One region of the Ferdinandcohnia sp. Marseille-Q9671 genome, then DNA from elsewhere that is predicted to be linked to it. Evidence: predicted binding sites of a transcription regulator. Region 1 holds the regulator's gene; the other holds the start of a gene.

Region 1 (5,952 bases):
ATGTCCCGTGCACTTAGTACGTCATTCCCACTTTGTCTGTCAATTTCAAATTTAAACGAAGCAGATTTTTCATCACCTAAAGGCCTGTCCATGAGCTCCATTCGATCAAGCTGTTTTCTTCTACTTTGGGCACGTTTGGTTGTCGATGCCCGTACAAGATTTTTAGCGATAAAGTCCTTGAGTTTTTCCACTTCATCCTGTTGCTTCTCATACTTCTTAAGTTCAAGCTCATAGTTTTCTGCCTTTAATTTTAAGTAATTACTATAGTTACCAACAAATTTGCTACTTGTCGTTCTGGAAATCTCGTATACTTGGTTCACTACCTTATCAAGAAAATATCGGTCATGGGATACGATTAACAGGGCACCAGGATAACCTTGTAGATATTGTTCTAACCATGTTAGAGTACTAATATCAAGGTGGTTGGTCGGTTCATCTAAAATTAATAAATCAGGCTTTGACAATAATAACTTACTTAGAGCTAGTCGAGTTTTTTGACCACCACTTAAGCTTGATATTTTAGTTTGATAATCAAATTCAGAAAAGTTGAATCCATGTAAAATGGAACGGATATCCGCTTCGTACTGATACCCACCTTGTTCTTTAAAGTCCACCTGAAGTTGGTCGTATTCTTCAAGTAATTTTTGGTAATCAGCTTGCTTTGCAATAAGATCTGGGTCTCCCATTTTCGCTTCAAGATCTCGTAAGTGTTTTTCGAGCTTTCGTAAAGGAGCGAAAACGGTTAGCATTTCTTCCCAAATGGAAAGGGTAGATTCAAGACCTGTATCTTGTGCAAGGTAATCAATCTTAACGCTTTTAGGCTTGATAATTTCGCCACTATCATGTGACATATGACCTGCAATTATTTTTAACAATGTCGATTTTCCAGCACCATTACGGCCAACAATGGCAATACGGTCCCGTGTTTGTACTTCGAGTTTTATATTCGATAAAATAAGATCAGCAGCAAAAAACTTTTTGAGCTGATTTACTTGTAGTAAAATCATGTTATTTCACCTCTTGTTTCTAACAACAGTGTATCTTATATTATCTTCATAGAGCAACTGCAATGATAATGTTCACACATGTTTCTAAGACATGTATGGTAAAATAGTGTATAGTTTTAGGGGAGGTTCAAAAAGTCCGGTGAAAATGACACATCGAATTTCTTCGTTGGCTTGCTTTTCCGTTCCTCACGTATTAATTGCATACGTTCCGGTACTCAAAGCTTCGCCGCCTTGAACTTCTTGGTCCTTTTCATCCTCCTTTTGAACACTCAGTTTAGGGGAGGGTTAGATATATGGCTTCATTTACCCATTTTAATGAACAAGGTCGGGCAAAGATGGTCGACATTACAGATAAAGCTGATACAGTCCGTACTGCGATTGCAAAATCAAGTATTGCTGTTAATAAAGTGATATATGAGCAGATTATTAATAATGAAGTTAGCAAGGGAGATGTTCTTGCTGTTTCCCAGGTTGCAGGTATTATGGCAGCCAAAAGAACTTCTGATCTTATCCCAATGTGTCACCCATTAGCATTAAAAGGTGTGGATATTTCGTTTGAATGGGCAGTTGATAGCGACGAGTATATCTTACATATCAATGTAACAGTGAAAACAAAAGGTAGTACAGGGGTAGAAATGGAAGCACTTACGGCTGCGTCTGTTTGTGCATTAACCATTTACGATATGTGTAAGGCTGTTGATAAAGGGATGGTCATCGGGCCAACTTATTTAGCAGAAAAAACAGGTGGAAAGAACGGCAACTTTAAAAGGGAACTATAACAGCTGTGAGTTCAAATGAGGATGATTGGAACTTTTACATTTGAACGTAACATAGAAAGTTCCGAGTTAGTGGAGGAATTAAGGTGAATCTTGAGCAATCAAAAATACCACAAGCAACTGCCAAAAGGCTGCCACTCTATTATCGTTTTCTGAAAAACTTGCATGCTTCAGGTAAGCAAAGAGTGTCTTCAGCAGAACTGAGTGAAGCGGTTAAGGTAGATTCAGCAACAATCCGAAGAGACTTTTCCTATTTTGGGGCTTTGGGAAAAAAAGGATATGGCTATAACGTCAACTATCTATTATCCTTTTTTAGTAAGACACTTGACCAAGATGAATTAACGAAAGTTGCCTTAATTGGCGTTGGAAATTTAGGTACTGCATTTTTACACTATAATTTTATGAAAAATAACAATACAAAAATTGAGCTTGCCTTTGATGTGGATTATAATAAGGTAGGTACTAGTATTGGTGGAGTTGAAGTTCACCATTTAGATGATTTAGAAGAAAAATTACCCGATGATGTAACTGTAGCTATTTTAACAGTACCAGTTGGTGCGGCACAGCCTATAACAGATCGTCTAGCTAATAAAGGAATTAAGGGTATACTGAACTTTACTCCTGCTAGAATTAACGTTCCTGAACATATACGGGTGCACCATATTGATTTAGCTGTCGAGTTACAAGCACTTGTCTATTTTTTAAAGCATTATTCTGGAGAAGAATAGGAATAGATGTTCACTATTGAGGAGGTGACTTGCAGATGGGAAGTCTTGGATTTGGTAGTATTTTATTGATTGTGTTTTTTGCGTTGTTAATTTTCGGACCAAAGAAATTGCCTCAATTAGGAAAAGCAGCAGGTAATACATTGCGTGAATTCAAAAACGCAACAAAAGGTTTAGCAGATGATGACGATGATGATGTAAAAAAGAACGACACTCAAGATGTGAAGTAATGATAGGATGAAACACATGAATGAAAAAGAAATGTCTGTCTTTGATCATATCGGAGAATTAAGAAAACGACTAATCTTTGTAGTTGTTTTCTTCTTCATTGTTGCGTTAGGCAGCTTTTTTCTTGCAGAACCATTGATTCTCTACTTACAAAATGCTGAGGAAGCTAAAGAACTAACAATGAATGCCTTCCGTATGACGGATCCAATAAAAATATATATGCAATTTGCCTTTATTATTGCGCTAGTTATCTCATCTCCTTTTTTACTGTATCAGCTATGGGCATTTATTAGTCCAGGGTTGTATGAGAAGGAAAGAAAGGTAACCTTAAGTTATATCCCTATATCTGTAGGATTGTTTTTAGTAGGGGTTTCATTCTCCTATTTTATTCTTTTTCCGTTTGTTGTGAACTTTATGACTCGATTGGCGGAACGTCTTGAAATTAATCAGGTAATAGGGATAAACGAGTATTTTCAATTCTTGTTACAACTAACTTTACCATTTGGTTTCTTGTTTCAGTTGCCAGTTATCATCATGTTTTTAACAAGGTTGGGATTAGTAACACCGATGTTTCTTTCTCAAATCCGTAAGTTTGCGTATTTCATTCTTTTAGTAATTGGAGGCTTAATTACCCCTCCAGAGTTGATTTCACATCTAATGGTGACTGTTCCATTATTTGGATTGTATGAAATCAGTATTCTCGTTTCGAAGAGTGCCTACAGAAAGGTATTGAAGGCAGAAATGCTAGCAGCTAATGGCATGGAGTAGCGAAAAGTGGAAGGGCGCCTAGAGCTAGTCATAAAAAATAACCTCTAAGACAGAGGTTATTTTTTTGTGACTTTTTTTATTTTACTGTGTAAGGCAAACATCCGGATTGCCACACCAAAATCAAAAGTTGCGACTAGTGCAAGAAGGATTGTGGAAAAGTTCCATATTGTGTCCGTAGCACTTCCAATCGCTATATAGGTAAAAAGAATGCCCATTAACGCGTATATGATGCCCATCGCAAAAGGTGAAGTTCTTCGCATAGACTAAAAGCCTCCAATAAATATCGATTGTAGCTTATCGGTTTCCTTCATAATCCTCTCTATATCATCTGCAAAAATCGTCTGTCCCACTACAACAAATGTGTTCATCGCAACATGTGCAAATATCGGAACGATAATCCGTTTTGTATGTACATAAAGGAATGCAAAGGTAAAGCCCATAGCAGTATAAATAAGAATGTGAGTGAAATCCATATGAACCACTGCAAAGATTAAGGAGCTAATCAGAGCAGAAATAAAGAAGCCAAATTTTTTATATAAGGACCCAAATATAATCTGACGAAAGATAATTTCTTCAAGGATTGGACCAATAATAGAAACAACAATCACCAGTAATGGCAGTGACTTTACAAGGGCCATAATTTCTTGGGTATTTTCAGAACCAGGCTCAATACCAAAAACATAAATTTCAATATTCGCTGCAAGAGCCTGCGCTGTCATAGCCATGAAGATACCTGCAATTGCCCAACCGAAAGCCTCCCCTCTGGAGGAACGTTCAAGGTTTTGGTGTCTTTCCCTTATATCTTGTCGTAATAAATATAAAACAATCGGGAGTGCAGCCACAAAACTAAAGATCGTCCAAAGAGAGATAATTGTATTTTTAGCAGTTTCAGGATCTAAATTATCCCCAACTCCCAAAAGTAAAAGAAGTGGAATACCGAGAGCACCTGAAAATTGCATGAGGATATACGTTAATATAACATACCAATATCTAGCTTTCATGTAAGTCTCCTTTAATTAAACGTTTTTATAAGCGATTTTGTTTCAAACTCTTATTCATGCTTTGTATTGTAACATATATTCATAACTATCTATTAGTATTATGCTAATCCAAATTTTCATAGAGGGAAATTTTTTAAATCTTATGGTTTAAATTTTTTATTCATGACATAGGATAGATAGGTGAGTCAATTTTGCTTGTACAAAAATAGAATCTTTTTTAGAAAATTCGATAGCAAATACTTGCAAAATAGAATCAGATTATTTAATATAATAATTGTGTTAGCACTCAAGTGGTTTGAGTGCTAATAATAAGAAAAAACATACTTACAATTATTTGAGGAGGTTGTTTCACTTGTTAAAGCCATTAGGTGATCGCGTTGTTATTGAACTAGTTGAATCAGAGGAAAAAACTGCAAGCGGAATTGTACTACCAGATTCTGCAAAGGAAAAACCTCAAGAAGGTAAAGTTGTTGCTGTAGGTACTGGTCGTGTACTAGACAGTGGTGAAAGAGTTGCTTTAGAGGTTGCGGTTGGTGATCGCATTATCTTCTCAAAATATGCTGGTACTGAAGTGAAATACGAAGGTACTGAATACTTAGTTTTACGTGAAAGTGACATTCTAGCTGTTATAGGATAATAGGAAAACAGCATTAAATATCATAGAATACTTATTATTTGAGGAGGGCTTACAAAATGGCAAAAGAAATTAAATTTAGCGAAGAAGCACGCCGTTCTATGCTACGCGGTGTAGATGCATTAGCAAATGCTGTAAAAGTAACATTAGGACCAAAAGGACGTAACGTGGTTCTTGAGAAAAAGTTCGGTTCACCTCTTATTACTAATGATGGTGTTACAATTGCAAAAGAAATTGAACTTGAAGATGCATTCGAAAACATGGGTGCTAAGCTTGTTGCTGAAGTAGCTAGCAAAACAAATGATGTTGCTGGTGACGGTACTACTACTGCAACAGTTCTTGCTCAAGCAATGATTCGTGAAGGCTTGAAAAACGTTACAGCTGGTGCGAACCCAATGGTAGTTCGTAAAGGAATTGAAAAAGCTGTAGCAGTAGCTATCGAAGAGTTAAAAGCAATCTCAAAACCAATCGAAGGCAAAGAATCTATCGCACAAGTTGCTGCAATCTCTGCTGCTGATGAAGAAGTAGGTCAATTAATTGCAGAAGCTATGGAGCGTGTAGGTAACGATGGTGTTATCACAATTGAAGAATCTAAAGGTTTCTCTACTGAACTAGAAGTAGTAGAAGGTATGCAATTTGACCGTGGATATGCTTCTCCATACATGGTAACTGATTCTGACAAAATGGAAGCAGTTCTTGAGAATCCATATGTGTTAATCACAGACAAGAAGATTTCTAGCATCCAAGAAATCCTACCAGTACTAGAGCAAGTGGTTCAACAAGGTAAACCATTATTACTAATCGCTGAAGATG
Region 2 (5,952 bases), on a different contig from region 1:
CATCATCCCCAATTGTCATTAACTCTGTTTCCGCTAGAGTTTCATGCTCCATTGAGTTTGTATCAATAACAGTTAGTTTACCAGCAAGAGTAGTGTACATTAGACCATCCTCACTCCAGCGAATATGAATCGGTCTCCATCTTCCATAATCTAGAACCTCCGGATAGATGTTTTTGCTTTTGACAATTTCTAGTGTTTCTGGATCCATTGCAAAGATTGTACCACCTGTTGCTGACCATAACAGCCCGTCAGGACCAAGGCTCATTCCACTAATCATCTTTGGCTGAACTGTAACACCTGGTATCTCCGGAATAAATTCTGTAACTTTTTCTCCCTTTTCAATATCCCATACAAATATTTTAGCTGCTTGTTCTGTTGGGTCGATTCCTAGTCCTCCAGCAACAGTTGTTGAACCAACTAATTTACCATTCACCTCTGCTAGTCCAGCGATAGACTGATTATGGACAACATTTGGATAAACAACCGTATCTCCTACAGAGGCAGGATCAAGCACTGTTAATGAACCTCCCAAATGGCCGTAATCAGGTATCGTACCAATAAATAATTTATTGTTGGCTGCAGTCATGATAAACGGTCGATCCTGATCAGGAATATCATAAATTTGCTTAGTAGAAATGGTAGGATTTGTGACATCCATTTCAAAAATAGTAGCACCTGGATAAACCCCAAAATACATTTTATTCCCAAGAGATACCATACCTTCTGCTTGACCTAGAGTGAAATTCTCGTATTCATTCGTATCCGGATTATACACAGCTCCTTTTCCTCCTGGATAGCCACTTACATATAAATTACCTTCTGGACCTTTCTCCAGCGTTTGAATTGGAATTGGATTACCGACAATTGGGTATTGAACAGTTTTTACTTTTTTCGTTTGTAGATTCATATATGTGACTTGACCACCAAATTGAACAGTAACCAATGACTGCCCTGGGAGATCAGGATCATTTTCTACTTCAATCCAGCTTGTATTTCTTAGAAATGTCCCAAAAATCACCCCTGTATCGACAGCTTCAAGTGTATCTAGGTCCACTTCCTTTAATCTGGTACCTTGCAGGAAGTACACCTTATTACTCCCAGTCAAACCATGAATCAAACGTAATCCTTTATTATTTGTATAGTACGTATCGCTCCATTGTTCTGTTTCCGTATCATAAAATAGGAGTGTATTACTTCCGCCTCCAACACCAGCTATGATATATTTGCCCGCAGCGTCCAATTGCCAAACGCTACTTCCTGGAACAACATGATCTGGTACCGGTATTGCATCATATTCACCTGTTTCCACATTTAGTTTCACGATGCGATTATCAACACCAATACCTAAATATAAGTATCCATTGTGATATGCAGTAGACCTTGAGTAGCTCTCACCAGGAGCAACGCTTCCATAATCCTTCATCTCTCCTGTACTTGGATCATATCGACCTGCTTTCGCATTTGGGAATGAACCAAAATATACACGACCCTGTTCATCATAGGACAAACCGTATACTACACTTTCTCCTATACCGCCAAGATTCTTTACCTCTTTTGTTTCTGGAGAGTATTCATAAAGATACCCATTGCCACCAATATAGACATTGCCATTTGGAACAGTAATATGTGTCCAAACCGCCCCTGTCCCTTCCAAAGGATAGGTCCTTACTACTTCCTGACTTTTTAAGTCAATTACCTGAAAGATAGCTGGGTTACCACTAGCAGTTGTATACATCATATCTCTTCCATCTTCTGTACCATAGGTAGAGTCATAGATTGCGATACTTTGAATAGGTGATCCTAAATCAATTGGATCTTTGAATCCTTTATCTACTGCTGCATGAACTGGTTGGCTATAAGTCAAAGAAGATACAACTAACACAAAGACAGCAAAAAGAATAGCGATCGGTTTTGTAAACGTTCTCATTACACTCAGCTCCTTTTTTTCTTTTTAACGTGGTTTCTATTATTCACTCCTTCTCTTATGTATTAGTATTAAAATAGCAGAGTAAAAAAAGATTGAACACGACGAGAAATAGACGCTAAAAGAAATAGGCATATAGTCATAGCGAATATAGTTAATACGGGAAATTTTAGTAGATTTACCAATTCCTATGAACTACTACCAAACAACTAGCAACACAAACGAAGGAGTTTTCAAATCATATCAAAAAAAAGATGGCCCCCGTTAAAAATCCTAGGTCATCTTTTTATGCCTTCCTCCTGTTAAAATACTTTGGCTCATCGGAGGCAGCACTTATATAAATCGAATGCCCTCTAATCGAGCACTGGCTACCAACTCCTAATGTGTCAACTGAGATGATACAACATCCCTTTTTTTGAAGAAATATGTTTTTATGAATGGGATGGCAAATCTATCAAGTCCAAAGTAAGACCTTCCCGATCCAATCAATAATAGAATTATGGCTATCGCAAATAGCCTTGTATCTAGGCTAGATAATCCTACCCCTGCCATGATAAAGTTAATGTTCATGAAGGCGCCAGCAATTAATGCGGGAATGGTAGCAAATCCTAAGATTAATCCGAAACCAACAAGGAATTCTCCCCAAGGAATAAGAATGTTAAAGAACTCAATATTCGGCAGAGCAAATCCTTCAAGGAAGCTAGCATACCAAGCTTGTACTGTAGGATGTTCTCCACTTGCATTTGCAATTGCACCTTGTAAAAATCCACTCGCATCAAATCCCGATCTAATTTTATAATAACCCGCTTCGATCCATTGAATCCCTAACCAGATTCGTACTATTGTCCATACGATTGCCATTTTTGCCCCATAAATATTTTTTTTCATTATGAGTTACTCCTTTTTATTGTGAACATTTTCACATATTCAATTAGAAAATGTAATAAGAACAGGCTGCATCACTACCCAATTTTTCGTGAATTCGAACTTACTGTTAGTACATTTATTATTTTAGTAGCACAATAGATTTTCCTTCCCACACCCCCATCATAACCCAGTAGTTCGGCTAATTCTTTTCTCTCTTAGTTTGAGTGACAGCCTTATTATCTCATGATTTCTCACTATTTCTTTGATGTAGGTCAATTTTTTTAAAATGCAGGTTTCATGGAAAATAGGTTGGAATGAACTTGTGATGAAATTGAATGGTAGGAATTATTCATACTAAAACTACCCGTCGGACACAAAAAAAAACGCCAATTTAATGGCGTTACAGAGTGTAGACAAAGTCAGTAATGACTTTGTCTACACTCTCTTAGTATGAAAATCTCTGGTTACATTATGTACTAAGACTGTCATGAAAACGCTTGTCAGACAAGGCGTGAAGCCGATCGAAGACGCGAATAGAAGTTGCCTTCATGAGCGGACGAGAGAGGCAAGCAACGCAGTATGCGAGCGTTTGTCAACAGTCTGAAACGCCAATTTAATGGCGTTATTACTTATTCTTACCACTGTTATCTCTATTAGAGTTTTCTTCCTCTGTTAAATTATTAATAGCGTTTGTTGTTGCGTCTACAGCATTCATTGCAGCATTTTCAGCTGTTTCCAAAGCGCTATGAACCGTATGGAACGCAGCCCCAGCGGTATTCTTAATTCCTTCTGAAACACTTTGGTTTCCTTGTTTATTTTTCTTCTCTTGTTGATTAGACATTCTCTCACCTCCTAAACAAAATTAGATTGTCCAGATAAAAAATTATTATTCTGAAAAAATTCGTACCATTGTTGCAAATGTGAAAATATTGCTCTTCTGCTAGACGCAGTTTGATTATTTTGAACTCCCATACCTACTATTAGTGATACATATATAATTCGCCTGATCGAGATATCTTAAACAAAACACCATTGACTAATGAATGATTATCCATTATGGTTATATACATAACTATATAACCATTAAAGTATATAACATAAAAAGAATTGTAGGCGATTAACATGAGTAAATCCTTTGATCAAGACAAACCAATCTACGTACAGGTTCGCGAAAAAATCGAGGACCAAATTCTTAATAATCAACTTAGAGAGGGAGAACAAGCACCTTCTACGAATCAACTTGTTACGTTTTATAAAATTAACCATGTCACTGTTTCAAAAGGTATTAATCAGCTAGTTGAAGAAGGCATTCTGTTTAAAAAAAGGGGTATTGGTATGTTTGTAGCTGAAGGAGCTAAAGAGAAACTCATTCAAAAACGCAAAGAATCTTTTATTGAAGATTATGTTGTCAAACTAGTTCACGAAGCTCAGAAGTTAGGTTTCAAGGAAAATGAGATTATAAATTTTATTAAAAATGTTAAAGGGCGTGAAATGGAATGATTGTTAAAGCAGAAAAGGTCCAATTAAACTTCGGGAATCAAGAAGCACTTAAAGATATTACTTTTGAGTTAGACGGGGAAAAAATATATGGATTATTAGGCAGAAATGGTGCGGGGAAAACGTCCCTTTTATCTATTTTAGCCTCATTTCGTGAACCATCCTCAGGCTCCATAACCATCAATGGGGAAACCCCTTTTGAAAATTCGAACGTTATGAAACAAGTTGCATTCCTTTACAACAAAGATTATAAGGATGAGTCCGATCATGTGATAGCCATGCTGGAAGATATACAACGATATCGTCCTAATTTTGATAGGGAGTACGCGGAGCATCTTTTAGAACGATTTAAGCTAGACCGAAAAAAGCCTATTAAACAATTTTCAAAGGGAATGCAATCATCCTTGAACGTAATTATAGGTTTAGCTAGCAGAGCTCCCATTACAATTTTTGATGAAGTTTATCTAGGTATGGATGCTCCTTCACGAGATATATTTTACAAAGAGCTACTAGAAGACCAAGAAAGGCATCCTAGAGTTATTATCCTGTCTACCCACCTTGTTTCAGAAATGGATTATTTATTTGATGAAGTACTTTTCCTGCACGAAGGTACGATTTTACTTCAAGAGGAGTATGATTCCCTTTTAACCAAAGGAGCTACTATTACTGGAAATGCCGAGTTAGTCGATGACTTTGTTCGAACAAAGAAACAAATTGGTGTACAAACATTAGGAAATACAAAATCGGTTACAGTTTATGGAGAACTTAGTGACTCAGAGAGGGATGCAGCTATGGACAATGGACTTGAAATAGCACCCGTTTCTCTTCATGACTTATTTATCCATTTAACGCAAGGAGGATTCTAAGATGAAACAAACAGCAGTATTCCCTAAAGTTGCCCAAGACATGTTCACTGTTCAATTAATTTGGACAGGTGGATTTTTAGGAATTATGTTAGTCATAAACATTGTGAAAGGAATTATGGCAGGTGTTCAAGGAAATGAGGTTGAGGGATACTTTAGTTCTATCTTTATTGCAGGTAACATTTATATGCTCATACTTGGGCTGCTATCTATACACTTTCTCCCCCATTTTGTAGGAAACGGCGTAACTAGAAAGGATTATTTTATTGGGACAGTTTTAGCATCGATTGGATTATCCATCATTATCCCTATAATCACTATCATTGTTTCCGTTGTAGAAAGATTGATTCTAGGCTTTGTAGATATGCAGTATAAAACGCAGACAATTAACGAAGTGGACATTGACGCGAATGTTGTTGGGGACATTATTCAGTCGATCATCATAACTCCTTACGCAGATCCGCAACATAATTGGGTTTTGGCTATTTCTGTACTTAGTGTTAATATCTTTATTTTCTATTTAGTGGGTTGGTTAATCAGTTCCAGCTTCTACCGATATGATATTTATGCCGGATTAGGTTCTATCCTACTTTCTATGGTGCTTATTATGCTAAAAGATACCTTACTAAGAATTTCACTCGATTTACCTATTCCAGGCTGGTTTTCAACATTAGATTTCCTTCCCGTTGGAATTGCCTTATTAGGTATAGTACTAATCATACTCATTACAATTGGGTTGATCCGAATATTGACTAAAAGGGTCGCCATTAAAATGTAGCTAAGCCGATATTTGTTTATCGG

Evidence for each region. Region 1 encodes Rex, which represses fermentation and respiration genes when NADH is low (regulators of the CRP and FNR family bind a similar motif). Its sites were predicted from a motif close to TTGTGAAATATTTCACAA; they were not measured.
Region 2: the regulator Rex is predicted to act here: its motif matches at 2,832-2,849, upstream of ACWNMY_RS14160 (DoxX family membrane protein).

Annotation. Positions count from the first base shown of each region.
Region 1 covers NZ_CDRJTA010000002.1:175,628-181,579, forward strand. The annotation lists gene ACWNMY_RS12585 (ABC-F family ATP-binding cassette domain-containing protein) at 1-1,007, opposite strand, end outside; gene moaC (cyclic pyranopterin monophosphate synthase MoaC) at 1,301-1,786, shown strand; gene ACWNMY_RS12595 (redox-sensing transcriptional repressor Rex) at 1,870-2,511, shown strand; gene ACWNMY_RS12600 (twin-arginine translocase TatA/TatE family subunit) at 2,547-2,738, shown strand; gene tatC (twin-arginine translocase subunit TatC) at 2,755-3,504, shown strand; gene ACWNMY_RS12610 (YdiK family protein) at 3,561-3,764, opposite strand; gene ACWNMY_RS12615 (CPBP family intramembrane glutamic endopeptidase) at 3,768-4,505, opposite strand; gene groES (co-chaperone GroES) at 4,858-5,142, shown strand; gene groL (chaperonin GroEL) at 5,199-5,952, shown strand, end outside.
Region 2 covers NZ_CDRJTA010000003.1:300,481-306,432, reverse strand. The annotation lists gene ACWNMY_RS14165 (FIMAH domain-containing protein) at 1-1,927, opposite strand, end outside; gene ACWNMY_RS14160 (DoxX family membrane protein) at 2,303-2,812, opposite strand; gene ACWNMY_RS14155 (hypothetical protein) at 3,417-3,632, opposite strand; gene ACWNMY_RS14150 (GntR family transcriptional regulator) at 3,914-4,291, shown strand; gene ACWNMY_RS14145 (ATP-binding cassette domain-containing protein) at 4,288-5,154, shown strand; gene ACWNMY_RS14140 (hypothetical protein) at 5,156-5,929, shown strand.